Constrictibacter sp. MBR-5: one gene and its partner. The protein of the gene in region 2 interacts with the protein of the main gene of each other region in a pairwise test. Links are inferred from orthologs where the notes say so. Each region holds a gene or a part of one and is shown on either strand. Other genes may lie near its edges. The genes, in order: rpe and eno.

Region 1 (14,130 bases), on a different replicon or contig from region 2:
GGCAGGACGCCGTCGACCGCGGCATCGGGCCGGGCGACATCGTCGAACTGTTCAACGCGCGCGGCCGCTGCCTCGCGGCGGCGATCCTGACCGACGACCTGGCGCCCGGCGTGGCACGGCTCGCCACCGGCGCCTGGTTCGACCCGGATCCCGAGACGGGCCTGGAGAAGCACGGCAACCCGAACGCGCTGACCCTCGACCAGGGCGCCTCCGGCCTGTCCCAGGGCTGCTCGGCGCAGACCTGCCTGGTGCAGGTGCGCGGACCGGTCAACGAGGCGCCGCCGGTCACCGCCTTCGTCTTGCCGACTTTCGCTGGCGAGATCTGAGAAACGCGCACCCGCCCTGGCGGGTGCGGATCTCACGGTTTCCTTGGAGAAGTCAGTGCACTCGATTCTGTCGCGCCGCCGCTTCGGACTGTCCCTGGCGGCGACGGCCGCCGCGGCATGGCTGCGGCCGGCGAGCGGCTTCGCCGCGCCGGCCAAGGGCCTGCCCGAGGCTTTCGCCGATATCGAGGCGGCCATCCGCTGCCGGCTCGGCGTGTCGATCGTCGATACGGAATCGGGGCGGCGCTGGGCACACCGGGCCGACGAGCGCTTCCCGATGTGCAGCACGTTCAAGATGCTGGCCGCCGCCGCCGTGCTGGCACGGGTCGACGCCGGCCGCGAGGATCTGGGACGGCGGATACCGGTGACCGCCGACGACATCGTCGCCCACGCCCCGGTCACCGAGAAACGGGTCGGCGGCGAGCCGATGAGCCTCGCCGAGCTGTGCGAGGCCACGGTGACGCTGAGCGACAATCCCGCGGCCAACCTGATCCTGCGCACCCTCGGCGGTCCCGGCGGGATCACCGCCTACGCCCGCACGCTGGGCGACGACGTCACCCGGCTCGACCGCTGGGAGACGGCGCTGAACGAGGCGGCGCCGCGCGATCCGCGCGACACCACGACGCCGGACGCGATGGCCGGGAACCTGCGCATCCTGGCCACCGGCGAGGCACTGTCGCCCGCCTCGCGCGACATCCTGCTCGGCTGGCTGATCGGCTGCAGGACGGGCGACGCCAAACTGCGGGCGGGCCTGCCGGAGGGGTGGCGCGTCGGCGACAAGACCGGTGGCGGCGGCCACGGCACGAACAACGACGTCGGGATCATCTGGCCGCCGGGGCGCCGCCCGGTGATCGCCGCGGTCTACGTCACCGAGAGCGAGGCGAGCTTCGCCGACCGCAACGCCGCCATCGCCCACGTCGCCCGCGCCCTCGCCGAGACGCTGCGGGAGGGCTGACGGGTGACGGAGTGCCCCTATAACGGGACGCTCCTGCGCGTGCTACGCTCCGCCAAAACATGGAGGAGCCGAAGATGACCACCCGCTTCGCCGTCGACGACCTGACCATCCACCGCATCGTCGAGCAGGAAACGCCGTCGCCGGACGAGGCGTACCGGCCGCAGGTCTTCTTCCCCGACCTGACCGACGAGATGCTGGAGGCGAACCGCGGCTGGCTGACCGGGAACGGACTGGACCCGATCTACGGCAACGTCCTGCTCTGCTACCAGACCTACATCGTGCGCACGCCGCACCACACGGTGCTGATCGACACCTGCATCGGCAATGAGAAGAACCACCCGACGCGGCCGCACTGGCACGGCAAGACCGACGCGACCTACATGAACGCGCTGGCGGCCGCCGGCCTGACGGTGGACGACATCGACTTCGTCATGTGCACGCACCTGCACGCGGACCACGTCGGCTGGAACACGAAGCTGCTCGACGGGCGGTGGGTGCCGACCTTCCCGAACGCGCGCTATCTCTTCTCGGCCAAGGAATTGGCCTACTGGCAGGAGAAGCACGCGAAGGCGCCGATCCACTACATGACCGACAGCGTGCTGCCGATCGTCGCCGCGGACCGCGCCGAACTGGTGTGCAGCGACCACGCCATCGACGACCATGTCCGGCTGGAGCCGACGCCCGGCCACACGCCGGACCATTTCGCCGTCCGGGTCGGCCGCGAGGGCGGTGGCGCGGTGTTCGGCGGCGACCTGATCCATTCGCCGCTCCAGGCCCGCTATCCGGAAGTGTCGATGCGTTCGGACTTCGACCGCGCGCTGGCGGCCCGTACGCGCCGGAACTTCCTCGAACGCTACTGCGACACCGACACGCTGGTCTGCACCGCGCACTTCCCCGGCCAGTCGGTAGGCCGGTTCACGCGCTGGGACGAGGGCTTCCGCTTCAAGCCGGCGGGATGACGGCCGGGCGTCGGCTTGCGGCAAAACGCCACCGACGCTTGCCTGACCGGCCCGAAGCCGGCAGGTAGCGCAACGGAGACAGCCGTCGAGCGCGAACGAGAGACGTCAATGGTCATGGATGCTGGCATCGACCGCCCGGCGACGCGGGACGACCGGATCGTATCCAACTGGCTGTTCGCCTGCTGCGCCGCCGTCCTCGCGATGGTCGTCATCGGCGGTATCACGCGCCTGACGGAATCCGGACTGTCGATCACCGAGTGGCAGCCGCTGGTCGGTGCGCTGCCGCCCCTGTCCGAAGCCGAGTGGCAGAGACTGTTCGGCCTGTACCAGCAGACGAGCGAGTACAGGCTCGAGAATTCCTGGATGACGATCGCCGACTTCAAGACGATCTTCTGGTGGGAGTATATCCACAGGCTCTGGGGCCGGCTGATCGGCGTCGTCTTCATCCTGCCGCTCATCTTCTTCGCCTGGCGCGGGATGCTGCGACGCGGACTGGGGCTGAAGCTGGTCGCCGTGTTCGCGCTCGGCGGGGTGCAGGGGGCGATCGGCTGGTGGATGGTGAAGAGCGGCCTGGTCGACCGAACGACGGTCAGCCCCTACAGGCTCACCGTGCATCTGGGGCTGGCGCTCGTCCTGTTCGGACTGATGTTCTGGATCGCGCTCGGCCTGCGCGGGGAGCGGGCGACGGCTGGCGGGGTTCCTCCGTCGCTGCGGCGCCTGGTGTGGATCGTGCTGGGGGCGGTCGGCGTGACGGTGCTCGCGGGGGCGTTCGTCGCCGGCAACCGCGCCGGGCTGGTCTACAACACCTTCCCGCTGATGGACGGACGGATCATCCCGCCGGACTATGCGGCGCTGCCGTCACTGCTTCACAACACCTTCGAGAACCCCGCCGCGGTGCAGTTCCACCATCGGGTCCTGGCCGTCGCGACGTTCCTGCTGGTGGGGCTGCTCTGGTGGCGGACGGTCCAGGCGGAGGCGCCGCGCGCGGTTCGGACCGCGGTCACTTCGCTGATGGCGGCCGTCACGGTCCAGGCCGCCACCGGCATCACAACGCTCATACTGGTCGTGCCGATCCCGCTCGCCGCCGTGCACCAGGGCGGCGCGGTGGTCGTGCTGGCCTGTGCACTGTGGGCGGCACACGCGATGCTGCCGCGCCGGGCGGCAGCCGAAGCGGGCGGGCGAGAGATGCCCACCCGGCCTCGGCCGGCGCACGGTTAGTCCGGCCGACGGTCAGAACGGCCGAACATCAGAGGGGCCGGCGGTCCTCCGCCGCCGTGGAGCGGAAGACCACCTGGAGGAACACCACCAGGAGCGCGAAGAGGAAGAGCACCGCGGCGAACTGCGCATGAAGGAACGGCAGTGCCAGCGCCGTCGCGGCGAGGAAGACGAGCGAGGCGCGCCAGATCAGCTTGGGGCCGAGCAACGATCGGCCCCGACGGGAGCCGGAGAAGGTCCTGCCCATTATCATGCCGCCCTCTTGCGTGCGGAAGCGCCGCGGGGAGCGCGCGCGTCGTTCGCCGGCGGCGCCACGCCACCGGGCAGCGCCGGCCGCGCCATACGGTCCGAAACGCCCGCAACCCGCCACGCGACGACCAATACCAGCGGAATGCCGACGACGAGGCCGCCCGCCCAGGCATAGGCCGTCGCCCGCGGCAGGCCGGTGACGAAGTCGATGAGGACCCCGGCGCCGGCCGCGAACATCGCGATCAGGAATATCGCCAGCATCTCCGCCGCGAACGGCTTGCGGGCCCAGTCGGATCCACCGGCCGAACGCATGGTGACGGCGCCCCAGACGAGCAGCCCGAACGAGACGCAGATCAAGAAGAGTCCGCTCATCACCTGCATGGCACGGCTCCCTGCTCGCGGGTCGGACGCATACAGGCACGCGAAGCGCCGAGCCCGGCGCGCTTCAAATCTTTCATAAGGATGCCCTCGAATAGGCCGGCACTGTTCACACCGCGCGGCGCGGGGCAGTGGGCCTGACGGTTCAGCCATGACCGCCGCAGGCGCCGCGCCCGAAGGGGCGACGACGCCGGCCGACGGCCGATCTCTTCGGATCAGACGGCCGGGCCGGGAGGGCCGGTTGGTGTGCGTGCGCCCGCGACGAGGGCGGCGTTCGCGACAGGCGCCGAGGGGCGCAACAGTCGCGCCGCCCCGTGATGATCACCGAAGGCTACGCGAGCGGCATCGACATGCATCGCCCAGGCATCGTCGCCACCGGCACCGCCGTGCTCCGCCCGGAGGACTCCGGCCTTCGCCGTCAACGAGACGGGTACCGCGGCCTTGCCGAAGGCATCGGCACGGGCCGGCGCCGGATCGGTCGAGCGGAGGGTCGTCCCTTCGAAGGCGGAGAGCGCCTGGGTGCACAGGATGAAAGCGGCGGCGATCAGCCACGCGACTGTGCGGGCGGCCGCGAGACAGCCCGGCTTGCGGTCTTCCGCGTGCCGATCAGTCTCCATCGCCACCGGCCGGCGACGGACAGGGCGTCGGCGTCCCACAGGCGCCGATGGGGAGGATATTCAGGACGATGGCGAAGGTCGTCATGGTACGCTCCGGCGGCCCCATCGAGGCCGCAGAAAAGTGACGTGGTGGTGCCGCCTCACCGCGCCAAGGACTTTGTCGATGCCGCGTCGGCGAACGTTGCAGCCCCCCGATCAAGCTGGTACCTACACCCCCATGCAGCACCCCGTTCGTATAGCACCGTCCATCCTGTCGGCGGACTTCGCGCGCCTGGGCGAGGAGGTTCGGGCGATCGATGCGGCCGGCGCAGACTGGGTCCATGTGGACGTCATGGACGGGCATTTCGTGCCCAACCTGACGATCGGCCCCGCCGTCGTGAAGGCCTTGCGGCCGCATACGACGAAGCCGCTCGACGTCCACCTGATGATCTCGCCGGTCGACCCGTTCATCGACGCCTTCGCCGACGCCGGCGCAGACGTGCTGACCGTCCATCCCGAGGCTGGGCCGCACGTCCATCGCACGATCCAGCGCATCCGCCAGCGCGAGATGCGTGCCGGGATCGCGATCAACCCCGCGACACCGGTCGAAGTGGTGGACTACCTGATCGACGACCTGGATCTCGTGCTCGTGATGAGCGTCAATCCGGGCTTCGGCGGCCAGTCCTTCATCGAATCGCAGCTGCGCAAGATCGAGGCCCTGCGGAAGCGTATCGACGCGACGGGCCGCCATATCGACCTGCAGGTCGACGGCGGTGTCGACGCGAAGACGGCGCCGCGCGCCGTGGCGGCCGGGGCGGACGTCCTGGTCGCGGGGACGGCGGTGTTTCGGGACGGCCCCACCGGCTATGCGGCCAACATCGGCCGGCTGCGCGTCGAAAAGCCGTGACGATGGCGACGGCGCAGTATGGGCGCGGTTCGGCATGGCAGGCCCTGCGGCGACACTTCCTGGCCAGTCCGCTCTATGGCCTGACGCTCGCCGGGGCCGCGCCGCGCGAATTGCGCATGGTGCCGCGCGATCCATGGCCCGGCGAATCCTCGCGCGGCGAGGAACTGCTGCGCGACGAAGCGGGCATGAGCAGCGCCTTCCTCCGGGGTAGCGCCGAGACCGATCCGCTGCGGCTCGCCTGGATGCACGGCTTCGGCTGGCTGCGCGACCTGCGGGCCGTGGGCGGCGACGAGGCGCGCCGGGCGGCGCGCGAGATGGTCGCGACCTGGATCCTGGAGCACGAGCGCTGGAGCGAGGTGCCCTGGCGTCCGGACGTCACCGGCGCCCGGATCACCGCCTGGCTGGGTAACCACGATTTCTTCGCCGCCAGCGCCGACGACTTCTTTCGCGGCGAACTGCGCCAGAGCCTGGCCCGGCAGGCACGCCACCTCACGCGCAGCATCCGCCGCAGTCCCGCCGGGGTGGCAAGGCTGAACGCCATCCACGGCATGCTCGCGGCCGGGGTCGCCTTTCCGGACGGCGAAAGCCGGCTCGGCCAGGCGCTCAAGCTGCTCGTGCGCGAGCTGCCGCTCCAGGTGCTGGCCGACGGCGGGCACATCGAGCGCAGCCCGCGGGTCCAGCTCGAAGCGCTGCGACGGCTGATCGAGATCCGGACGATGCTGCGCGCCGGCCGGCGCGACGTGCCCGATGCCCTCGATGCGGCCATCGAGCGGATGGCGCCGATGCTGCGCTTCTTCCGGCACGGCGACGGCGGCCTGGCGCTGTTCAACGACAGCGTCGAGGAGGAAGGCTGGGCGATCGACCTGGTGCTGACTCAGGCGGACGCCAAGGGCCGCCCCGGGGTGAGCGCACCGGAAACGGGCTTCGAACGCCTGGTGGCGAACCGGACCATCGTCATCATGGACGCCGGCCCGCCGGCGCCTGCGGGCGTCGACGCCGCCGCGCATGCCGGGACGCTCGCCTTCGAGATGAGCGTCGGCAAGGAGCGGCTCATCGTGAATTGCGGCGTCAACCGGCTGGGCGGCACGGCCTGGCGGCAGGCGCAGCGTGCGACCGCGGCGCATTCGACCGTGACGATCGCGGACACGAGTTCGGCCGAGGCCTTTCCCGAAGGCGGGCTCGGCCGGCGCCCGCTCGACGTGAGCGTGATGCGCCAGGAGGAAGGCGGCAACATCTGGGTCGAAGCGAGCCACGACGGCTGGCGCGACACCCATGGCGTGATTCACCGCCGGCGCCTTTGGCTCTCGGCGGCGGGCGACGATTTCCGCGGCGCCGACACACTGATCGGCGGCGCGGGGACACCGTTCGTCGTCCGCTTCCACCTCCATCCGCGCGTCACCGCCTCGTTGATCCAGGAAGGTGCGGCCGTCATGGTCAGACTGCCGAGCGGCGCCGGCTGGCGGGTCAGGGCGACCGGCGGCAAGATCGGACTGGCCGAGAGCATCTATCTCGGCGAACGCGGCATCCAGAAGCGGACCGAGCAGATCACCGTCGAAGGCGAGATCGCCGCTGGCGGCACCCAGGTGAAATGGGCTTTCCAGGCGCTGCCGAAACGCTAGCGCTTCTCTCAAACAGCAGGCGAGAACGCCGATGACCTCCCACGATCTCGTACCGGTTCGCCGGGCGCTGATTTCCGTTTCCGACAAGACCGGCCTCGTCGAACTGGGCAAGGCGCTGGCCGCCCGCGGGGTGGAGATCCTGTCGACGGGCGGCTCGGCGAAGGCCCTGGCCGATGCGGGCGTGCCGGTGAAGGAGGTCTCCGACCATACCGGCTTCCCCGAGATGCTCGACGGTCGGGTCAAGACCCTGCATCCCGCCATTCACGGCGGACTGCTCGGGCGGCGGGACCTCCCCGCCCACACCGACGCGATGGCCGCCCACGGAATCGCGCCGATCGACCTGCTCGTCGTCAACCTGTATCCGTTCGAGGCGACGGTCGCGGCCGGGCGGCCGTTCGACGACTGCATCGAGAACATCGACATCGGCGGCCCGGCCCTGATCCGCGCCGCGGCCAAGAACCACGATTTCGTGGCGGTCGTCACCGATACGGCCGACTATGGCGATCTCACCGCCGAACTCGACGCGAACGACGGCGCGACGGCGCTGGCGCTGCGCCGGCGTCTGGCGGCCGGCGCCTACGCCCGCACCGCAGCCTATGACGCGGCGATCTCCGGTTGGTTCGCCGGCCAGGTCGGGGAAGCGTTCCCGAAGCGCATCACCATCGCCGGAAACCTGCAGCAGACGCTCCGCTACGGCGAGAATCCGCATCAGGCGGCGGCGTTCTACACGCTGCCGCGTCTGACGGCGGCACCGATCCGCGGCCTCGCCACGGCGGAACAGCTCCAGGGCAAGGAACTCAGCTACAACAATCTCAACGACACCGACGCGGCGTTCGAGCTCGTCTCGGAGTTCGAAAAGCCGACAGTGGCGATCATCAAGCATGCGAACCCCTGCGGCGTCGCCACGGCCGGCAGCCTCGCCGAGGCGTGGGACCGGGCGCTGCAGTGCGATCCGGTCAGCGCCTTCGGCGGCATCGTCGCGGTCAACCGGCCGCTCGACGCGGCTGCCGCGGAAAAGATCGCCGCGATCTTCACCGAGGTCGTCATCGCGCCGGATGCCGACGCGGACGCACGCCGCATCTTCGCGGCCAAGAAGAACCTGCGCGTCCTGCTGACCGGGGGCATGCCCGATCCGGCGGCGCCCGGCATGACGTTCCGGTCGGTCGCCGGCGGTCTGCTGCTGCAGTCGCGCGACAATGGCCGCATCGGCGCGGCAGACCTCAAGGTCGTGTCGAAGCGGGTGCCGACGGAACAGGAGATGGCGGACCTGCTGCTGGCCTTCACCGTCTGCAAGCACGTGAAGTCGAACGCCATCATCTATGTGAAGAACGGCGCCACAGTCGGAATCGGCGCCGGCCAGATGAGCCGGGTCGATTCCGCCCGGACGGCGGCGCGCAAGGCGGCGGATGCGGCCGAGGCCGCCGGCCTTCCCCAGCCGCTGACGGTCGGCTCTGTCGTCGCGTCGGACGCCTTCTTCCCCTTCGCCGACGGGCTTCTGGCCGCGGCGGAGGCGGGTGCCACCGCCGTCATCCAGCCGGGTGGATCGATGCGGGATGCGGAGGTCATCGCGGCAGCCGACGAGAAGGGCCTCGCCATGGTCCTGACCGGCATGCGCCACTTCCGGCACTGAGGCTCGTGGACGGCGGCCTAGTCGTCGGCGACCTTGCCCAGGTCGAACTCGATGACGGTGACCGTTCCGGGGTTTCCCGGCCCCTGACGGAACGTCCCGCCGAGCTGGCCTGCCAGCGCCCTGGCCAGCTGCATCCCCAGTGAGCCCGCCCTACCCGCCCCTTCCGCCGCGATGCCGATGCCGTCGTCGCGCGCGGTCAGGCGGCGCATCTCGCCCTCGACGCGGTACTCGATCGCGATCGTACCGTGCCGCCCATCGGGAAAGGCGTGCTTGAAGCTGTTCGAGACGACCTCGTTGACGAAGAGCGCCAGCGGGACGGCCGTCCGCACATCCAGCAGATCGTCGTCCGCCGAAACCTCGATCCGGATCCGGTCGGCGCCGCCGTAGCTTTCGCCGAGGCGGCGCGTCAGCCCGCCGAGATAGTCGCGGAAGTCGACGCGGGCGACGTCGTCCTTGCGGTACAGCATCTCGTGCACCGCGCTCATCGACTGGATCCGCCCGAGGCAGCTCGTGAACCCCGCCGTCACCGACGGATCCTTGAAGCGCGCCGACTGAAGCCTGAGAAGACTCGCGACGATCTGCAGGTTGTTCTTCACGCGGTGGTTGAGCTCGCGGAAGAGCGTGTCCTTCTGCTCGAGCGCATCCTCCAGGGACTGGGTCCGTTCCTGCACGCGGTGCTCGAGCATCTCGTTGGAGCGAATCAGCGCCGTGCGGAACATGTCCTCCCGATGCCCCTGCCGGATCGAGACGGAGACCAGGAAGCTGAGGGCGAGAAGGGCCAAACAGCCGAAGGTGAGATAGGGCAGCGTGTCCGCAATCCAGCGCTCGGTAATCGCGTCGTGCTCGATGCCGAGGACAACCTGCAGGGGGTAACGCTCCACCTCGTGCGCGGCCGCAAGCCAAAGCCGGCCGGTTGCATCGTCGAACTCGAAGGACGTCTTCGAGAGGCGGAGAGCGAGATGCCGGCGCAGGTCCGGATGAAGGACCTCGCCCACCGTTCCCGGCAGGTCGTCGTCTGCCGGGGGCTCCCGCAGCACGATGCTCATGTCGTCGTGGACGAGGTAGAAGATCGCCCGGAGCGGAATGTCGAGCGACCGGAAGAACGTGGCGAAGGCCGCCGGGTCCAGCACCACCGCGACGATCCCGTCGAACGCGTTCCGCGGGCCCGTCACGGGCCGGCTCAAGACAATCTCGCCTTGCGCCGCGCTGCCGGGCAGGAGCGGACTGATGTAGAGACCCTCGCCGCCGCCAGCATGAAAGCTGAAGAAGGCTTCTGCATCTACCGGCCGGTCGCGCTCGTCGCTCGGCGCGCTCGATGCCCTGACCCGCCCATCCGGACCGAACACCGTCAGGCGCTTCACATGAGGAAGCTCGGACGACAGGAACTGCAGTTCCTCCCCTGCCACGCGCACGATCGCAGGCGAGCCCCAGTCGGCCACCCTGCCGATCCGCTGCATGTCGATCAGCAGGAGATCGGCGGATTCCACCATCCGGGCAGACTGATTCGCGGCGAGGCGTGCAAAGGAACTCGCCGCGTCCACGCCGTCGCGGACGGCGCCCCTGTAGGTCCACCAAGCGACTGTAGAGAGAAGAATCGCCATGATCAGCAGGAAAACGCCGCCGAACAGTCGCTGAACGGACGCCATGGACCGGCGGGGAGGACAAGAGACCGCAGCCTCCACCGCCTGCTCACTGTGATTTCCGAGCCCGCCCATCGCTAAACGATTCCGGGCCGCATTATGAAGGCGAACAAAATCGTCCGCCCGCTGTTACTCTCTCGCCAGCCCGCGTACGAGGCGAGACTGCGAGGCCAGATTCCGGTGCCGGCACAGATTGGAGCGTGCAGGTCGTGGCTTATACCAAGGGAAACGGAAACTGCCAGCCGGCCAACGGCGGGCGCATCCTGGTCGTCGAGGATGAACTGCTCGTCGGGCTGGACATCGCCTGCATGCTGGAGGAACGCGGCTACGAGGTGGTCGACGTCGTCGACAACGGCAAGCGGGCCGTGATGACGGCTGCGCGCGAGCATCCCGACCTGATCCTGATGGACATCACGATCCGAGGATCGATGGACGGAATCGAAGCGGCCCAGGCGATCCGCGCACAGGACGGCATCCCGGTCGTGTTCGTCACGTCCTATACCGAAGGGCCGCTCAGGGAGCGGGCGGAAGCGACGAAGCCCGCGGGTTACGTCACGAAGCCGTTCAGTTCCCCCGAGTTGGAGCGGGCCGTCGAGCATGCTCTTGCTCGGCGTTGCCCGGCGGCTGTTCGCGCACCGGAGCCCACCGCCTGATCTTGTCTGTGCCATGGGCGGTTAACGACCCTCGCGCCTGAGAAGCGAGCGCCGCGCGTTTCTGATGCGCCGTGCCAGGGCACGCAGGAAGCGCCCCGCTCCGGCGCTGATCTCCCTTGGGGTCTGAAAGACGGGAATCCGCCGGCTCGACGCCGCCGACGGCTGGAAGGCCAGCCCCAGTTCCGTAGCCGCGCCGTGCTCGACCCGCCTCACGACCAGTTCGATCGGGCCGAGGCGGAGCCGGTCGCCGTAATCGACGTTGTCGCCATACTCGCGGGCGAAAAGGCTGCCAAGCGTCTGATCGGCCAGTTTCAGGTCGAGCGGCAGGCCGTACATCTCGGCCATCGCCTGAACCGTGACGTCGGGCGACAGCCCCATATCCCCCCAGAATTCGGAATCGTCGTCCTGCAGTTCGTGCGTGCCGGCAAAGAGCCGGTCGAGCAGGCCGACCTTCTGCGACGAGGCGAACAAGTAGACGATGTCGCCCTCGCGCAGATTGCGGACCCTGTGGATGTCCTGCGGGCGCGAGTCGCGAACGATCAGCGCCGGACGCGCCCAGCGCGGCAACCGCTGTCCGCGCGCCACGGGGCTCTGGGCGTGGATGCGGTAAGTGACCAGTTCGACCGCACTCGTGCCCGGCAGGTCGAGTTCCGTCCGATCGAGCGGTCCCATGCGCGGCGGCACGATCAGGCCGAGAAAACGGGCCAGCGGCCGGATCGTCCATCCCTGCAGCAGCAGCGAAATCAGGACGATCAGGAAGGCGACGTTGAAGTAATCCGTCGCTCCGGGAACGCCCTCCAGCATGGGGACGATCGCGAGCATGATGGATACGGCGCCGCGCAGCCCCACCCACGCGACGAACGCCGTCTCGTTCCGGGAGAAGCGAAAGGGCAAGAGGCAGAGCCAGACGGCGAGCGGCCGGGCAAGCAGGATGAGCACGAGGGCCAGCGCCAGTGCCGAGAGGGCCACGGCAGGGAACTGCGACGGGCTGGCCAGCAACCCCAGCATCACGAACATCACGATCTGGGCGAGCCAGGCGAGGCCATCCTGGAAACGCCGAAGGCTGAGACCGGCGCGTACGCGCGCGTTGCCGGCCACCAATCCCGCGACATAGACCGCGAGAAATCCGCTGCCGCCGGCCACGCCCGTGGCAGCGAACAGGGCGAGCGCCGCCCCGATCGAAAAGATCGGATAGAGGCTGGTCTCCAAACGCAAGTTGTTGAGCGTGAGCACGATCAGATGACCGCCGAGGAAGCCGCAGATGCCGCCCAGGCCGATCTGGAGCAGGAAGGCGAGCGCCAGGTCCACGCCGGATGCCATCTCCTGCTGACCGATCGCGGTCGCGAGGCCCAGCGTCAGGAAGATCGCGATCGGGTCGTTGGCCCCCGATTCGATCTCCAGCGTCGAGCGGACGCGGTCGCGCAGCGTGATCCCGCCGACGCGCAGCAGGAAGAAGACCGCGGCTGCATCCGTCGAGCCGAGGATCGCCCCGATGAGCAGCGCCTCCGGCCAGCCGAGGCCGAAGAGGAACCGGGCGGCGGCGCCGACTCCGACCGCCGTCAAAACGACCCCCACCGTCGCGAGGACCAGCGACGGTGCGGCCGCCATGCGGTAGCTCGCCCACTTCGTATTGAAACCGCTGTCGAAAAGGATGACGGCCAGCGCAACGCTGCCGATGAGGAAGGCCGAGGGAGCATCGTCGAACTGGATTCCGAGGCCGCTCTCCCCGGCGAGCAGGCCTACGACCAGGAACACCAGCAGCAGCGGGGCACCGATGCGGGATGAAACCAGGCTGGTGAGGATGCTGACGAGCAGGAGAGCTGCGCCGACGAGGATGATTGCCCCAATCGCCTCCATGCCTTCGTCGCACCTCCACTCCGATCACCGGACATCGACCTTAATGCCAAAGCCGACGAAAGACGAGCCTTCACCCCGGCAACTCGCGCGGCAGTATGTAGATTCACCGAGAAATCCCAGATCGAAAACGAAAAGAAAGATAAATGACGCAGCATACCAGTATTCGTCATACATCACATCTTGATAATTTGGCAGCCCTGGCAAAGTCGTGGATATGCGGATACCATGCACGTGTCGCGATATCAGGCGGCGCACGTCAATTGAGTGCGCCGACGCGGCGTGGTGCATGACTGTGCGGACCTTTTTGGGCCCACGACCGTTCTATGCGCCGACTCCGGTGGGTGACTAAGGGACTCTGACTATGTGCGGTATTGCGGGTGAAATCAGGTTCGGCGGGGGGCCTGCGTCGGCGCGTGCAGTGGCGGCGATCAACGGCAGGCAGGCGGTGCGCGGGCCGGACGGCGAAGGCCTCTACCAGCAGGACGGCATCGCCCTCGGCCACCGCCGGCTCCGCATCATCGACCTCTCCGACCGCGCCCGGCAGCCCATGGTGGATTCCGATCTGGGTCTGGCGCTCGTCTTCAACGGCATCATCTACAATTACAAGGAACTGAAGAAGACGCTCGAGGGGCGCGGCTACCGCTTCTTCTCCGGCGGCGATACCGAGGTGGTCCTCAAGGCGTTCCACGCCTGGGGCGCGGCCTGCGTCGAGCGCTTCCACGGCATGTTCGCCTTCGCCGTCTGGGACCGCGCCAGCGGCCGCGTGACGTTCGCCCGTGACCGCCTGGGCATCAAGCCGCTCTACTTTGCCGAGGCCGGCGGACGGATGCGCTTCGCCTCCACCCTGCCGGGCCTGCTCGACGCCGAGCGGGCCGAGCCGCTGGGGATCGACACCGACATCGATCCGCAGGCGCTACACCACTACATGACGTTCCACGCAGTGGTGCCCGCGCCGATGACGATCCTGAAAGGGATCCGCAAGCTTCCGCCGGCGACGGTCATGACGATCGAGGCGGACGGCACGAAGAGCGAGCGGCGCTACTGGGAGCCGCCCTTTACCCGCCTGCCCGAGGATGCCGGCCTGAGCGAGGCCGACTGGGAAGCCCGGGTGCTCTCGGCGCTGACCACCGCCGTGGAGCGGCGCCTCGT
Region 2 (14,164 bases):
TCGGGCTGCCGCTCGTCTACAAGAGTTCGTTCGACAAGGCGAACCGCACCAGCGTCGCCGGCGAGCGCGGGCTTGGTCTGGCGGAGAGCCTGCCGATCCTGGCCGAGGTGCGAGAGCGTTTCGGCTGTCCGATCCTGACCGACGTGCACCTGCCCGACCAGTGCGTGACCGTCGCCGAGGCCGTCGACATCCTGCAGATCCCGGCGTTCCTGTCGCGGCAGACCGACCTGCTGCTCGCGGCGGCGGCAACCGGCCGCGCGATCAACGTGAAGAAGGGCCAGTTCCTGGCGCCTTGGGACATGGCCAACGTCGCCGCCAAGATCGAGAGCGGCGGCAATCGGAACATCCTGCTCTGCGAGCGCGGCGTCAGCTTCGGCTACAACACGCTGGTCAGCGACATGCGCGCCCTGCCTGTCCTGGCGGCGACGGGTTATCCCGTCGTCTTCGACGCGACCCATTCGGTGCAGCAGCCGGGCGGCCGCGGAGGCTCCAGCGGCGGCCAACGCGAGTTCGTGCCGGTGCTCGCACGCGCCGCGGTGTCGATCGGCGTCGCCGCCGTTTTCATGGAGACGCACCAGGATCCGGACGCCGCCCCCAGCGACGGACCGAACATGGTGCCCCTCGCCCGGCTCGAAGCCGTCCTGCGCGACCTGATCGCGTTCGACCGGCTCGCCAAGGCCAACCCGATACCCCCGACCTGACCCCAGCAGCGACAGGACCAGGACAGCGATGACCGCGATCACCGACATCCACGCCCGCGAGATCCTCGACAGCCGCGGCAACCCCACCGTCGAGGTCGACGTCCTGCTCGAGAGCGGCGCCACCGGCCGGGCGGCCGTTCCGTCGGGAGCCTCCACCGGCGCGCACGAGGCGAACGAGAAGCGCGACGGCGACAAGGGCCGCTACGGCGGCAAGGGCGTGCAGCAGGCGGTTGAGGCGGTCAACGGCGAAATCTACGACGCGCTGTCCGGCATGGATGCCGAGGACCAAGTGACGCTCGACGCCGTCATGATCGACCTGGACGGAACGCCGAACAAGGCGCGGCTCGGCGCCAACGCGATCCTCGGCGTCAGCCTCGCCGTCGCGAAGGCGGCGGCAGCCGAGGTGAACCTGCCGCTGTTCCGCTATGTCGGCGGCGTCTTCGCCCGCACCCTGCCGGTCCCGATGATGAACATCGTCAACGGCGGCGCGCACGCGGACAACCCGATCGACATCCAGGAATTCATGATCATGCCGGTGGGCGCGCCCACCTTCGCCGAGGCCGTCCGGACGGGGTCGGAGGTCTTCCACGCGTTGCGGAAGCTGCTGAAGGACGCCGGCCACAACACGAACGTCGGTGATGAGGGCGGTTTCGCCCCGGCCCTCTCCTCCACCGACGAAGCCCTCGGCTTCGTGATGAAGGCGATCGAGACCGCCGGCTACAAGCCGGGCGACGACGTCATGCTGGCGCTCGACGCCGCGTCGACGGAGTTCTTCAAGAACGGCAAGTACGAGCTCGAGGGCGAAGGTAAGAGCCTGGATCCCCATGGCATGGTCCGCTACCTCGCCGACCTGGTCTCGCGCTACCCGATCGTGTCGATCGAGGACGGCATGGCCGAGGACGACTGGGAGGGCTGGAAGGCGCTGACCGACGAGATCGGCAAGAAGGTCCAGCTGGTCGGTGACGACCTCTTCGTGACCAACCCGAAGCGCCTGTCCGACGGCATCGCGAAGAGCGTCGGCAACTCGATCCTGGTGAAGGTGAACCAGATCGGCACGCTGTCCGAAACGCTCGAGGCGGTCGAGATGGCGCACCGCGCCAGCTACACGGCGGTCATGTCGCACCGCTCGGGCGAGACCGAGGACTCGACCATCGCCGACCTCGCCGTCGCGACGAATTGCGGGCAGATCAAGACGGGATCGCTTGCCCGGTCCGACCGGACGGCGAAGTATAATCAGCTGATCCGGATCGAGGAGGCGCTCGGTTCGGCCGCGCGTTATGCTGGACGCGACGCCCTGCGCGTGATTCGATAGGCGCGAATCCGGCGGAGAGTCATTTATGGATGTGCTGCGCGACATACGGCGCCGAGCCCAGGCGATGCTGGGCCCGCTCGCCGTGGCGTGCGTGGCACTCTATTTCGGCTACTACGCCGTGTATGGTGGTCGCGGTATGCTGACGATGATCCAGCTCGATCAGAAGATCGCCGAGGCGCAGGCGGTTCTCGATGTCGAACAGGAGAAGCGCGACCAGCTGAACCGGCGGGTCGCGCTGATGCGGCCGACCAGCGTCGATCCCGACATGCTGGAAGAACGGGCGCGGGTCCTGCTGAACTTCGCCAAGCCCGACGACGTCATCATCCTCAATGCCGCACCGGGCCGTTGAGCCCGATCGATCCAAGCGGCTGCGACGCCGTCGCGGCGTAGGCGGTCAGCGAAGTCCGAGTTCGCGCTGCGCCCGCTCCAGATACAACCCATACAGCTTGTCGGGCGCACAGTCGCGGTTGTAGTCGGCCAGCGCCGTATTGTAGGCAGCGACCCGCTGGTTGTAGGCCGTCATCTCTCGGGTATAGCGCTCGTACTCGCGATAGTGCCGATCGCGAAGCTCCTCATACTGACGCGAGACGGCCGGGTCGAAGACCGCCGTCGAGCGTTTGCGAAGGTCCTCGACCTGGTTGCCCAGCCGTTCGACCTCCGCCCCGTCACGCTCGACTGCGGGACGTTGCGCCTGGATTGCAGGGAGTTCCTTGTCGAGCCGCGCGCCTTCCTGGACGCAGCGGCGGGTTTCCTCGTAACTCAGCTGCCCCGGCTCCTGGGCGAGCGCCGCCCCCCAGGCGGCAGCGAGCGTGCCCGCGGCGGCGATGGATGCGAACGCAAGACGCCTGACAGTCATTGCGGATTTCCTTTCCGTTCGGCTAGGTACCGACCTTCAGCGTACTCGTCAGGCCGCGCAGTGCCGCGATGACGCTGAGGCCCGTGTTCTTGCCGGTCCGCGGGTTCTCCTCGGACGGCACGTTGGCGATCTCCAGGGTGAAGCGGGCGCTGTCGGCGTCAACCTCGATCCTGTGGGTGTTCCGGTCGAGGGCCGGATCCGCCCAGATCTCAAGCGTGGTCCGGTCGGGTCCGATCCCCGCCAGAGACAACGCCGCCGCGACGTTCACGTTCGCCGGAAATCCGCGCGCGCCCTCGCGCGCCGTGCCCTCGAAAACCTTCTTCGGCTCGGTCAGCCCCTCTACCGAGATGCCGTTCTCCACCAGATGCGGTGCTCCGGACAGGCCGCCCGGCGGCTTGCGCGTGACCATCCGGACGGAGTGGATGGTGCCTTCGGCCACGGCGCGGACAGCATCCAGCCCGAGCAGCGCCCCCGTCGGCACGACGATGCGGGCCCCGGTCTCCCGTGCCAGATCGACCAGATGCATGCGCGGCAGCAGCGCGCCGACGCTGCTCGGCACGAAGATGCGGCCGGCGCGGATCGCGGGCTCCGCGACCTCTTCGAAGACGGCGGCCGGCGCGCATTCGACCACGATGTCGGCCAGGGCGCCCAGTTCACCGAGCCGCACAACCTTGGGCGGCCGTGCGAAACCGGCGACCTTGGCGCGCGCGCCTTCGAGGTCGCGGGCCGACACGGCTACGAGTTCGAGCCCCTCGACGCCCGCATCGATCGCGGCTGCGACTTGGCGGCCGATCGCCCCAAGTCCGCCGATCCCGACGGTCAGCGATTTCCGGACATTCCCTCCAGCCTCACTTCGCATCGGCACGCTCCAGGACGGCGTGGAACAGCACGTCGCACGCGGCCGTGAGGTCCTCGGGCTTGCAGTTCTCCGCCTCGTTGTGGCTGATGCCCTTCTCGCAAGGAGCGAAAATCATCGTCGTCGGCGTGACGCGCGCCATGTAGACCGCGTCGTGGCCCGCGCCGCTGACCACGTCCATGTGGCTGTAGCCGAGGGTCTCGGCGGCCTGCCGCACCGCTGCGACGCAGCCCTTGTCGAAGGCGACCGGCGGCGAGTACCAGGTCTCCTTCACCTCCACGGGGGTGCCGTGGTTGAGCGCGGCTTCGTCGGCGGCGGCGCGAAGTTCGCCGTCCATCTCGGTCATCACGTCCGCGTCCGGGTGACGGATGTCGACCGTGAAGAAGACCTCGTCGGGCACGACGTTGGGCGAGCCCGGGGAGACGCGCATGATGCCGACGGTGCCGCGGCCGTAGGGATCGCGCCGCCTCCCGATGCGCTGTACCGCCTGGACGATCTGCGCCGCAGCGACCAGCGCATCCTTGCGCATGTCCATCGGCGTGGCACCGGCATGGCCGGCCTCGCCGCTGACCGTGATCTCGTACCAGCGCGCGCCCTGGCCGCCGGTCACGACGCCGATCTGCTTGGCCTCGCGCTCCAGGATCGGCCCCTGCTCGATGTGCAACTCGAAATAGGCGCCGACCGGACGGCCGCCGACCGACGCCTCGCCCTTGTAGCCGATGCGCTCCAGTTCCTCGCCGATCGTCTTGCCGGCGGCATCCCGGATGCCGTGGCCCTCCTCCAGCGAGAACACACCGGCGAAGACGCCGGAGGCGATCATCGGCGGTGGGAAGCGGGCACCCTCCTCGTTCGTCCAATTAACGATCTCGATCGGTGCCTCGGTCTCGACGCCATGATCGTTCAGCGTGCGCACCACCTCCAGCGCCGCCAGCACGCCCAGCACGCCGTCGAACCGTCCACCGGTCGGCTGAGTATCCAGGTGGCTGCCCGACATGATCGGCGGCAGGTCGTTGTTGCGGCCCGGACGGCGCGCGAAGATGCTGCCCATGCGGTCGACCGTCACCTCCAGCCCCGCCTCGCGGCACCAGCGCACGAACAGGTCGCGGCCGGCCTTGTCCTCGTCGGTCAGCGTCTGCCTATTGCTGCCGCCCTTCGCGGTCGCCCCGATCTTAGCCATCTCCATGATGGTGTCCCACAGCCGCTGGCCGTCGATCCTGATGTTCCGCATGTCGTAGCCCCGTGTGTCGGCGAGGTGACGAGTGTCCGGCGGGGTCGCCACGGGGTCAACGGAAACCGGGGTGGACGGGCGATCGATCCTATTGCTGGATCGGCACTCGCAGGCTCGTGGCGGAATGCATGATGGAGGTCGAACATTCCAAAGGACAATCTGACGCCAGCCAAGCGGACCGCCTTCGCGTGGATCGAACGTAACCGAGACGCTGTCGCGGCGCTGGGTGACGCCATCTTCTCCTTCGGCGAGCCCGGTCTCGAGGAGTATGAGACTGTCGCACTGATGACCGAGCTGCTGGAGGAAGCCGGGTTCACCATCCAGCGCAACCTCTCTGGCTTTCCGACGGGCTTCCTCGCCACCTGGGGCTCCGGGTTTCCGGTGATCGCACTCCACGCGGAGTATGACGGCAATCCCGACAACAGCCAGGAATCGGGTGCCACCGAGCCCACACCGATGGTCCAGGGGGCACCGGGCCACTGCGAAGGGCACAATCTCAACGCTGCCGCGCTGGTGGCGGCCGCCCTGGCGGTCCGGCACGCCCTGACCGACAGCCAGATGCCGGGAACCCTGAAGGTGTTCGGCGCGCCCGCGGAGGAGCTTGTCCTAGCCCGGCCCTACTTTGTACGGGACGGCCATTTCGCTGATGTCGACCTCGCCTTCCATGACCATGTCCTCGGCGAGTTCATGACCGAGCATGGGCAGGTCCAGATCGCCGCGGTCTCGGCCGAGTTCATCTTCACCGGCGAGACGGCACATGCCGGCCTCACTCCCTGGCGGGGACGCGACGCGCTCGACGCCGTCGTCCTGATGGACATGGGCATCGCCCAGCATCGCGAACACATGCTGCCGACGATGCGCGCTCACAGGGTCATCACCGACGGCGGCAAGCAGCCGAACGTGATTCCGGCCCGTGCTGCAGTCTGGTGGTATTTCCGCGATCCGAGCGCGGCCGGCGTGCGCGCGTTGTTCGAGCATGCGAAGCGGGTGGCGGAAGGGGCCGCGCTGATGACCCGCACGGAGGTCACGGTCGACGTGCGGAGCGCGGTCTGGCCGGTCCGCTGCAATCGGACGCTGGCGGAGGTCATTCAGCGCAACATCGAGCAGGTGGGCATGCCCGATTGGACGGACGCGGAGCACGCGTTCGCCCGGGCGCTTCAGGAGAAGGCCGGTGTCCGGACCGAAGGGCTGCGTACCGCCATTACGCCGCTGACCGGTCCCGCCGAGGCGATCGCCGCCTCCAACGACTGCGGCGACCTCTCATGGGTGGTGCCGATGGGCCGGCTCTGGTTCCCGGGCACCGTGCCGAACATCTCGTTCCATCACTGGACCGGCGGAGCGCCACTGGCGACGTCGATCGCGCACAAGGGAACAGTCGCGGGTGCGAAGGCGCTGGCCGGCGCCGTCCTCGACTTTTTCGGCGATCCCGATCTGGTGGCCGAAGCGAAGCGGACGTTCGCCGAGGAGGTCGGCGACACGGTCTACGAGCCGCTGTTGCCGCCCGGCCAGAAGCCGCGGCTCGACGTCAACACCGCCCTGATGGAGCGCTTTCGCCCCGCGATGCGCGCACATTACCGCCGGGAGCGGCCGAAGTTTCGTTAAGACGCTTCGGCTGCGTTCCCGCCGGCGCTTCGCGGATAGCCGAGCACCAGCACTTCCGCCCCCTCCTCGCCCGCGTCGACCGCGAGCGCAGGCTCGTCCGCCGGGACGAAGAGGGTCGACCAGCGGTCCAGCCTGCGGCCGTCGCGCCGGATCGCGCCCGACACCACCAGGACGGACTGCCCGGCGGTCCCTCCCGGCGCGGGCGCCGTCAGGCGGGAGCCGGGCGGCAGACGGAGCATATGGGCCGCCAGACCGTCTTCATGGGCGAGGATGCATTCGCAGACCGGGTCCGCCAGCCCCCTCAGCCCCTCCACGCCCAGCGGATCGACGGGATCTGCCAGAATGTAGCGGCGCTTGATCGGGCGGCGACGATCGCGCATCGCAGGCAGGAACTGGGCGCCGGTCGAATCGGCGCTCGCGCGGAAGGTGAAATAGCCCAGGCCCTGCGGCCCCGGCCGGATCGGGCCGTAGCCGGTGCAGGCCCCGGCGAAATGCACGGTCAGCGGTGCGAGGGGATGGTGGCCGATCTCGCCGCCGCCCTCGACGATCACCTAGAACTGATCGACATAGTGGAAGTGCGGGTGCACGACGGCGCCCGGCTCCTGCTGCACCAGGAAAGCCTGCGGCGGCCGCCGTTCGCCGGGCGCGGGATCGACATAGGCGGGCGCATCGGCCGTCGGATCGACCGAGGCCGACCCCTCCGGCGAGGGCGACGGGCCGAAATAGTTGCTGCGCCAGATGGTCGAGCCGCTCGGCGTCTGGCGAGCAAAGCGGGTGGCGGCGGCGGTGGCCGCGTCCGTGGCGACGATCATCGTCTGGCCCTCCCTGGTCGGCCGGCATCTCGGCCAGCGTCTCTCGTTTTCATAGCGCTCGGAGCCGCGCCTGCCAACGCCGACCCGAATGCCGCCGACGCGCTTCCCATTGCCTCGCGGTGCGGATCGGCCGACAATCCGGCCTGGAGGAACGCCATGCAATTGCCGGAAAACGGCCTCGTCGCCGTCGTCAAGCGCGACTGCCCGACATGCGAACTGCTCGAGCCGGTCTACCGGCAGCTGCGCGACGGACCGGGACTGACCGTGTTCTCGCAGGACGATCCCGCCTTCCCGGAAGCGATCGGCGGCGCGCACGACGACCGCGACCTTGAACGATCCTACCGGCTCGACGTCGAGACCGTGCCGACGCTGATCCGGCTGGAGGGTGGCCGCGAGGCCGGCCGCGCCATCGGCTGGCACCGCGGCGACTGGGAAGCCGTGACCGGCATTGAGGGCCTCGGCGCCGACTTGCCCGAATGGCGACCCGGCTGCGGCTCGAAGAGCGTCGAGCCCGGCATGGCGGAGATCCTGAAGGTCCGCTTCGGCGACGCCCGCTTCGGCGCACGCCCCATCGAACTTCGCAATTACGATGACCCGATCGAGGCGGCCTACGAGCGCGGCTGGAGCGACGGCCTGCCGGTCGTGCCGCCGACCGAAGTGCGCGTGCTGCGCATGCTCCGGGGCACGACCCGTGCGCCCGACGAGATCATCGGCAGCATCCCGCCGAACCTGGCGCCCTGCACGGTCGAGAAGGCGGCGATCAACGCCGTCATGGCCGGCTGCAAGCCGGAATACTTCCCGGTCGTGCTGGCGGCGATCGAGGCGGCCCTGATCCCCGAATTCACCATGCACGGCCTGCTGTGCACGACGTACTTCGCCGGGCCGGTGGTCGTCGTGAACGGCCCCATCGCCAAGGCGATCGGCATGAACTGGGGCGGCAACGCGCTCGGCCAGGGCAACCGCGCCAACGCCACCATCGGCCGCGCGCTGCAGCTGGTCATCCGCAACGTCGGCGGCGGCATCCCCGGCGGCATCGACCGCGCGACCCTGGGCCAGCCCGGCAAGTACACGTTCTGCTTCGCCGAGGACGAGACAGACCCGACCTGGGAGCCGTGGCCGGTGACGCGCGGCTTCGCGGCCGGGACGTCGACGGTCTCTCTGTTCGCGGGCGACGGCGTCCTGTCGAATTTCGACCAGATCTCGCGCACGCCGGACAGCCTGGTGCGGTCGCTGGCGATGTCGCTCTGGTCGATCGGCCACCCCAAGAAGGTCCAGGGCCACGATGCGCTGCTGGTCCTGTCGCCCGAGCATTATCGCATCTTCCGCGACGCCGGCTGGGACCGGGCACGGATCCTCGCGGAATTCGAGGACGTTCTCCGCAAGCCGGGCAGCGAGCTGGTCCGCGGCGCCGGCGGCGTGATGGAGGGCGTCGTGCCGGAGCAGGCCGAAGGCGTGCTCTCCAAGTTCCGGCCGGGCGGGCTGCACATCGTGCGGGCCGGCGGCCAAGCCGGCCTGATGTCGGCGATCATCGGCGGCTGGGCGTCCGGCGCCCGCGGCAGCATACCCGTGACCAAGGAGGTGAAGACCTGATGGAGACGAGACTGCTCGATCCCACGGCGGAGAGCGCGCCGCTGATGCGGCCGCGCCTCGATCCGCCGGACAGCCTCGACGGCAAGACCGTCGCGCTGTTCGATATCGGCAAGGCGCGCGGCAGCGTCTTCCTCGACCGGCTCGAGGAAAGGCTGTCGCAGCAGGGCCTGAAGGTCCGGCGCTACGCCAAGCCGACGAACACCAAGGTCTCTCCGGTCGAGACGCTGCAGGCGATCGCGACCGAGTGCGACCTCGTCGTCGAGGCATTGAGCGATTGAGGCTCGTGCACGTCGTGCAGTTTGCATGACATCGCGAGCCTCGATCAGCGCGGCGTACCGGGCGGCATGATCGCCACCACCGAGTTCAAGGCGGGCTTCGAGGCGCAGGCCCGCTCGCTGGGCTTCGACGGGGCAGTGGTCTACGTGCCCCACCCGATCCAGGACCGCACCGACGAGGAACTGCGCGCCATCGCCGACGATGCGGTGGAGCCCGTCCTGGGAATGCTGCGGAAGGGGTAAAGGCCGGAGCGCGGGCGTCTCGCCGCCCCCTTCGCTGGTGCGGGCGGGAACGCCCGCGCTCCGGTTTCTACTTCACCGCGCCGCTTGCGCGCAGCTTCGTGATGGCATCGGCGTCGAACCCGAAGCTCTCCAGGATCGCATCGCTGTGCTCGCCGATTCCCGGCGCAGCGCCAGCAGGACGCTTCGTGACCCCCTCCAGCACGATCGGACTGCCGACGGTGTTCTTCGCGGCCGAATTCGGATCGTTCAGCGGCACGATCACGTCGGTCGCCAGCATCTGCGCATCGGTTTCCAGATCGCCGAGCTTGGCGATGCTGCCGAACGTCACGCCGCACTCGTCCATCCGCGCCTGCCACCAGGCGTAGTCGCGGGTGGCGAACGTCCTGTCGAGTTCCGCGACGAGCGCATGCGAATTGGCGATCCGGGCCGGCTTGTCGACGAACCGCGCGTCGGCGGCGAGTTCGGGCCGACCGATCGCCTTTAGAAGACCCGGCCACTGCCGATCCTCGGAAACCATGGCCAACATGAACCACCGCCCGTCCGCCGCCTCGTACAGGTTGTTGAGCGCGTTCAGCGATTCCTCGCGCTTCGGGCGCAGCTTGAACGGCGCGCCGCACAGCATCGCCTGGGCCAGGAAGGCGTTCGACCAGACACCGTTCGCCATCAGCGAGGTGCCGACCATGCCGCCCTTGCCGGTCCGCTCGCGCCGGAACAGGGCCAGCATGATGGCGCCGAACAGCGACATCGCCGTCGCATGGTCGCCCATGCCGGGCAGCGACCGCGCCGGCGGCGCGTCGGGTGCCGACCGGACATTGTCCATCAGGCCGGAGCGCGCCCACCATGCGGTGCTGTCGAACCCGGTCTTGCTGGCCTCGTCGCCCTTTTCGCCGTAGGCGGAGAGCGAGGCGTAGATCAGCCGGTCGTTGAGATGGGACAGGTCCTCCCAGCGGATGCCGAGCCGGGTCCGGACATTGAGCGGCATGTTGGTGAGAAAGACGTCGGCGCCCTTCACCAGTGTCGCGAGCACCTCGCGCGCCGCCGGCTGCTTGAGGTCGAGGGCGATACTCTTCTTGTTCCGGCTCTCGACGATCCAGGCGTAGTCGTCCTTCGACACCGGGTTGCCCGGCGAATCGCCCAGCCGGCGGTAAGAATCGCCCTCCGGCGGCTCGATCTTGATCACCTCGGCGCCGAAATCGCCCATGACCGTCGCCGCCGCCGGCCCCGCGATGAAACTGCCGGCGTCGATCACCCTGATCCCCGAAAGAGGCATACGAACATCTCCTGGATTGCCAATCGGCCGCAGTGTGCGCGGGATCGTCCCCCGCGTCACGTGTGCGTCGGAGACGCGGCGGCCGGTCAGGCTTCGTTCGCCGGCTATTCCTTGGGCGGCTGATCCAGCCTGACGGCGAGATCCTCCATGCCGTTCTGCGCCGCCTCGTAGCGCTGCATGACCAGCGGGTCGTGACCAGGGACGATGTGCCGCGGCGAATCGGCGAGCCGGTGCAGCTTCTTCCAGCCCTCCAGCATGTCGCCGAGATTGTAGAGGATCGGGAAGGGGCGCTGCTGCTCCATGTTGGCATAGAGATGCGCCGCGTCGGAGGCGAGGACGACGTGGCCGCGCCGGGTGTTCACGCGCACCGACATCAGGCCCTTCGCATGGCCGCCGATATGGTGGACGCTGATGCCCGGCGCGATCTCCGCGTCGCCGCAATGGAAGCACACCTCGTCCTTGTAGACCTTGCGCACCATCGTACAGACGTCCTCGACGTCGTAGGGATGGCGCAGGCGCTCGTGGCACATGAGCCGGCCCGTGGCGCAGTCCATCTCCTCGTCCTGCAGGTGGAAGCGGGCGTTCTCCCAATCGCCGAGCGTGCCGGCATGGTCGAAATGCAGGTGCGTCACGACCACGTCCTGCACCTCGCGGGGGCTGACGCCGAGCCCTTCGAGCCCCTCGCGGGGCAGTCGGTCGAGGGTCCGCCCGCGCGAGGCGGCAGCTTCCTTGGTCATGCCGGTGTCGACGAGCACCGTCCGGCCGTGCCCGCGGATCAGCCAGACGTAATAGGCGATCGCGCCGGAGGTATCGTGCGGGTCGCCGTCGATGAAATTGATGTTCATCGGGCGTCCGGTATGCGCGCCGTACTTGACGGCGAAGACTTCGTACTCGGCACTCACGGCATCCTCCCCTTATTTTCTTTGCCCAGCGATCTTACACATGGTCGAACGCGCGGTGCGATGGATCCGATGAACGTCCGCGCCCGTCGTACGTTGACCGCCCGTGCCTCCACACCGACCTTAGGCCGATGAACAGCCCGAACCCGACCTCATCGAAGCTGCGCGACGCCGTTCTGGCTGCGGGACGCGCATTCTTCCGTATCGCCTTCCGGGCCAGGGTGCGCGGGGTGGAGCATCTGCGCGGACTCAAAGGCCCGGCGATGATCACGCCGAACCATCAGTCCTTTCTGGATGCGGCCCTGCTCGCGGTCTTTCTGCCGGAGATGCGGTTCGCGATCGACACGCACATCGCGCAGCGCCGGATCATCCGGCCCTTCCTGCGCCTCGCCAACACGGTCCCGATCGACCCGACCAATCCGTTCGGTGCCCGTGTCCTTGCGCGTGCCCTGGCGGACGGCGACAAGGTCTGCGTCTTCCCCGAGGGCCGCATTACGGTCACCGGTGGCCTAATGAAGATTACCGGCGGCCCGGGCATGCTGGCCGACAAGGCCCAGTGTCCGGTCGTGCCGATCATCATCGAGGGAGCCCAGCGGACCTTCCTGTCGCGCATGCGCGGGCGATTGCCGCTCGCCCTGTTCCCGCGCATCACGGTCACCGTAATGCCGCCGCGGCCGACACCCACGGTCGAGGGCCTGTTCGGCAAGAAGCGCCGGGCGGTGCTGAAGAACTGGCTGACCGACCAGATGGTCCAGGCCACCTTCGCCGCCTACGAGCCACCGAAGACGATCACCCATGCGCTGCTCGAATCGCGTCGGCAGACCGGTGCGGGGCAGGACGCCGTGCGCGATGGGATCGCGCCGCCCGTCTCCTACCGCGCCCTGGTGGCGCGCGCCGCGGTGCTGGGCGACATCCTGACCCGCGACACGACGCCTGGCGAGCCGGTGGCGCTACTGCTGCCCACCGCCTCGGTCACCGCCGGCGTCTTCTTCGGTATCGTCGCGCACGGACGGCCGGCCGCGATGCTGAACTTCACCGCGGGCGCCGAGTCGCTGCGCGGTGCCTGCCGCGCGGCGCAGGTGCGCATCGTCGTGACGTCGCGCGAGTTCGTCGAGAAGGGCCGACTGAACCATCTGGTCGAGGCCCTGGCCGAAGATTGTCGCCTCATCTACCTGGAGGATGTCCGCGCGGCGATCGGCACGGCCGACAAGCTTCGGGGGCTGATCGCCCTCGTCGCTCCGCAAGCCGTTCTGCCGAGGCGCGGCGAACACCACGACGTCGCGGCGATCCTGTTCACGTCCGGTTCCGAGGGACCGCCGAAAGGGGTCGCCCTCAGCCACGCCAATCTCCTCTCCAACATCGCGCAGATCGCGTCGGCCGTCGACTTCAACCGCAGCGACAAGGTCTTCAACTGCCTGCCGATGTTCCATTCCTTCGGGCTCACGGGCGGCGTTCTGCTGCCGGTGCTGCGCGGCGTGCAGAGCGTGCTCTACCCCAACCCGCGGCACATCCGCATGGTGCCGGAACTGCTCTACCACACCGATTGCACGGTCATCTTCGGCACGGACTTCTTCCTGTCCGCATGGGCCAAGGTCGCCGACCCCTACGATTTTCGCTCGGTCCGCATGATCGTGGCCGGCGCTGAGCGGGTGCGCGAGGAAACGCACGCCACCTACGCGGAAAGGTTGCGGACCCACGTCCTGGAAGGATACGGCACGACCGAGACGTCGCCGGTGATCGCCGTGAATACCCCCGCCCGGCATCGCCGCGGCACGGTCGGCAAGCCCCTGCCCGGCATGGAGACGGAACTGGTGCCGGTCGAGGGCATCGAAGCAGGCGGTCGCCTTCGCGTGCGCGGGCCGAACGTGATGCTCGGCTACATGTTCTCCGAAAGGCCCGGCGTCATCCGGCCCCCCGAGGGCGGCTGGCACGACACCGGCGATATCGTCGAGATCGACGCCGAGGGGTTCATCCGGATCGTCGGCCGCGCCAAACGCTTCGCCAAGCTCGCGGGCGAGATGATCGCCCTCGGGACCGTCGAGGATGTCGGCCGCGCCGCAGACCCGGAAGGCGCCCACGCGGCGATCAGCCTGCCCGATCCGCGCCGCGGCGAACGGATCGTCCTGGTGACCACGAGCCAGCACCTCGACCGCAACGCCCTGGTCCAGGCGGCCCGACAGATCCACGCACCCGACCTCGCCGTACCCCGCGACATCGTGCCGGTCGAGAAACTGCCGCTGCTCGGAACGGGCAAGACCGACTATCCGGCCGTCACCCGTCTCGCTGCCGAGGCGCTCGGGGTGGATGCTGCGGCCTGAAACCGGGTCCGAAGGCGGCGCGCACAGGCTTGCCGGCCGTTGACGCGCGTCGCACCGACCCGCACATAGGCGGCATGGGAGAGGAGCAGACGGCAGCGCCGGCATCCGCCGTTCGGGGATCCACCGAAACGGTATCGCCGCACGACGCGCAGGCGACGACCTCCGCCGCCCGGCGCGCCGCGGGTATCGCCGGCAGCGTGGC

Evidence for each region.
Region 1: the proteins of eno (region 2) and rpe interact in binary tests that used the Escherichia coli proteins (3 or more experiments, as listed by UniProt). The link is inferred for Constrictibacter sp. MBR-5 from one-to-one orthologs.

Annotation. Positions count from the first base shown.
Region 1 is NZ_JBEPTK010000014.1:33,784-47,913, forward strand. The notes cover bases 3,911-6,747. They hold rpe (ribulose-phosphate 3-epimerase), read left to right. Parts: upstream 3,911-4,913; coding sequence 4,914-5,582; downstream 5,583-6,747. Other genes in these bases: ABIE65_RS22270 (hypothetical protein), read right to left, coding at 3,911-4,082; ABIE65_RS22275 (hypothetical protein), read right to left, coding at 4,295-4,696; ABIE65_RS22285 (heparinase II/III family protein), read left to right, coding at 5,585-6,747. In the rest of the region: ABIE65_RS22245 (molybdopterin guanine dinucleotide-containing S/N-oxide reductase), read left to right, coding at 1-326; bla (class A beta-lactamase), read left to right, coding at 415-1,278; ABIE65_RS22255 (MBL fold metallo-hydrolase), read left to right, coding at 1,353-2,237; ABIE65_RS22260 (COX15/CtaA family protein), read left to right, coding at 2,346-3,455; ABIE65_RS22265 (hypothetical protein), read right to left, coding at 3,484-3,705; more of ABIE65_RS22270, read right to left, coding at 3,702-3,910; more of ABIE65_RS22285, read left to right, coding at 6,748-7,201; purH (bifunctional phosphoribosylaminoimidazolecarboxamide formyltransferase/IMP cyclohydrolase), read left to right, coding at 7,233-8,831; ABIE65_RS22295 (sensor histidine kinase), read right to left, coding at 8,849-10,477; ABIE65_RS22300 (response regulator), read left to right, coding at 10,681-11,124; ABIE65_RS22305 (potassium/proton antiporter), read right to left, coding at 11,146-12,981; ABIE65_RS22310 (N-acetylglutaminylglutamine amidotransferase), read left to right, coding at 13,343-14,130. UniProt on the Escherichia coli protein: Catalyzes the reversible epimerization of D-ribulose 5-phosphate to D-xylulose 5-phosphate.
Region 2 is NZ_JBEPTK010000001.1:133,091-147,254, forward strand. What follows is about bases 1-2,871. They hold eno (phosphopyruvate hydratase), read left to right. Parts: upstream 1-729; coding sequence 730-2,013; downstream 2,014-2,871. Other genes in these bases: kdsA (3-deoxy-8-phosphooctulonate synthase), read left to right, coding at 1-701; ABIE65_RS00630 (FtsB family cell division protein), read left to right, coding at 2,039-2,362; ABIE65_RS00635 (hypothetical protein), read right to left, coding at 2,408-2,869. Also shown: ABIE65_RS00640 (aspartate dehydrogenase), read right to left, coding at 2,892-3,728; ABIE65_RS00645 (Zn-dependent hydrolase), read right to left, coding at 3,718-4,953; ABIE65_RS00650 (amidohydrolase), read left to right, coding at 5,188-6,555; ABIE65_RS00655 (hypothetical protein), read right to left, coding at 6,552-7,106; ABIE65_RS00660 (hypothetical protein), read right to left, coding at 7,107-7,367; ABIE65_RS00665 (thioredoxin family protein), read left to right, coding at 7,524-8,957; ABIE65_RS00675 (CaiB/BaiF CoA transferase family protein), read right to left, coding at 9,543-10,745; ABIE65_RS00680 (N-acyl homoserine lactonase family protein), read right to left, coding at 10,850-11,647; ABIE65_RS00685 (AMP-binding protein), read left to right, coding at 11,776-13,962; excinuclease ABC subunit UvrC, read left to right, coding at 14,037-14,164. UniProt on the Escherichia coli protein: Catalyzes the reversible conversion of 2-phosphoglycerate (2-PG) into phosphoenolpyruvate (PEP). It is essential for the degradation of carbohydrates via glycolysis.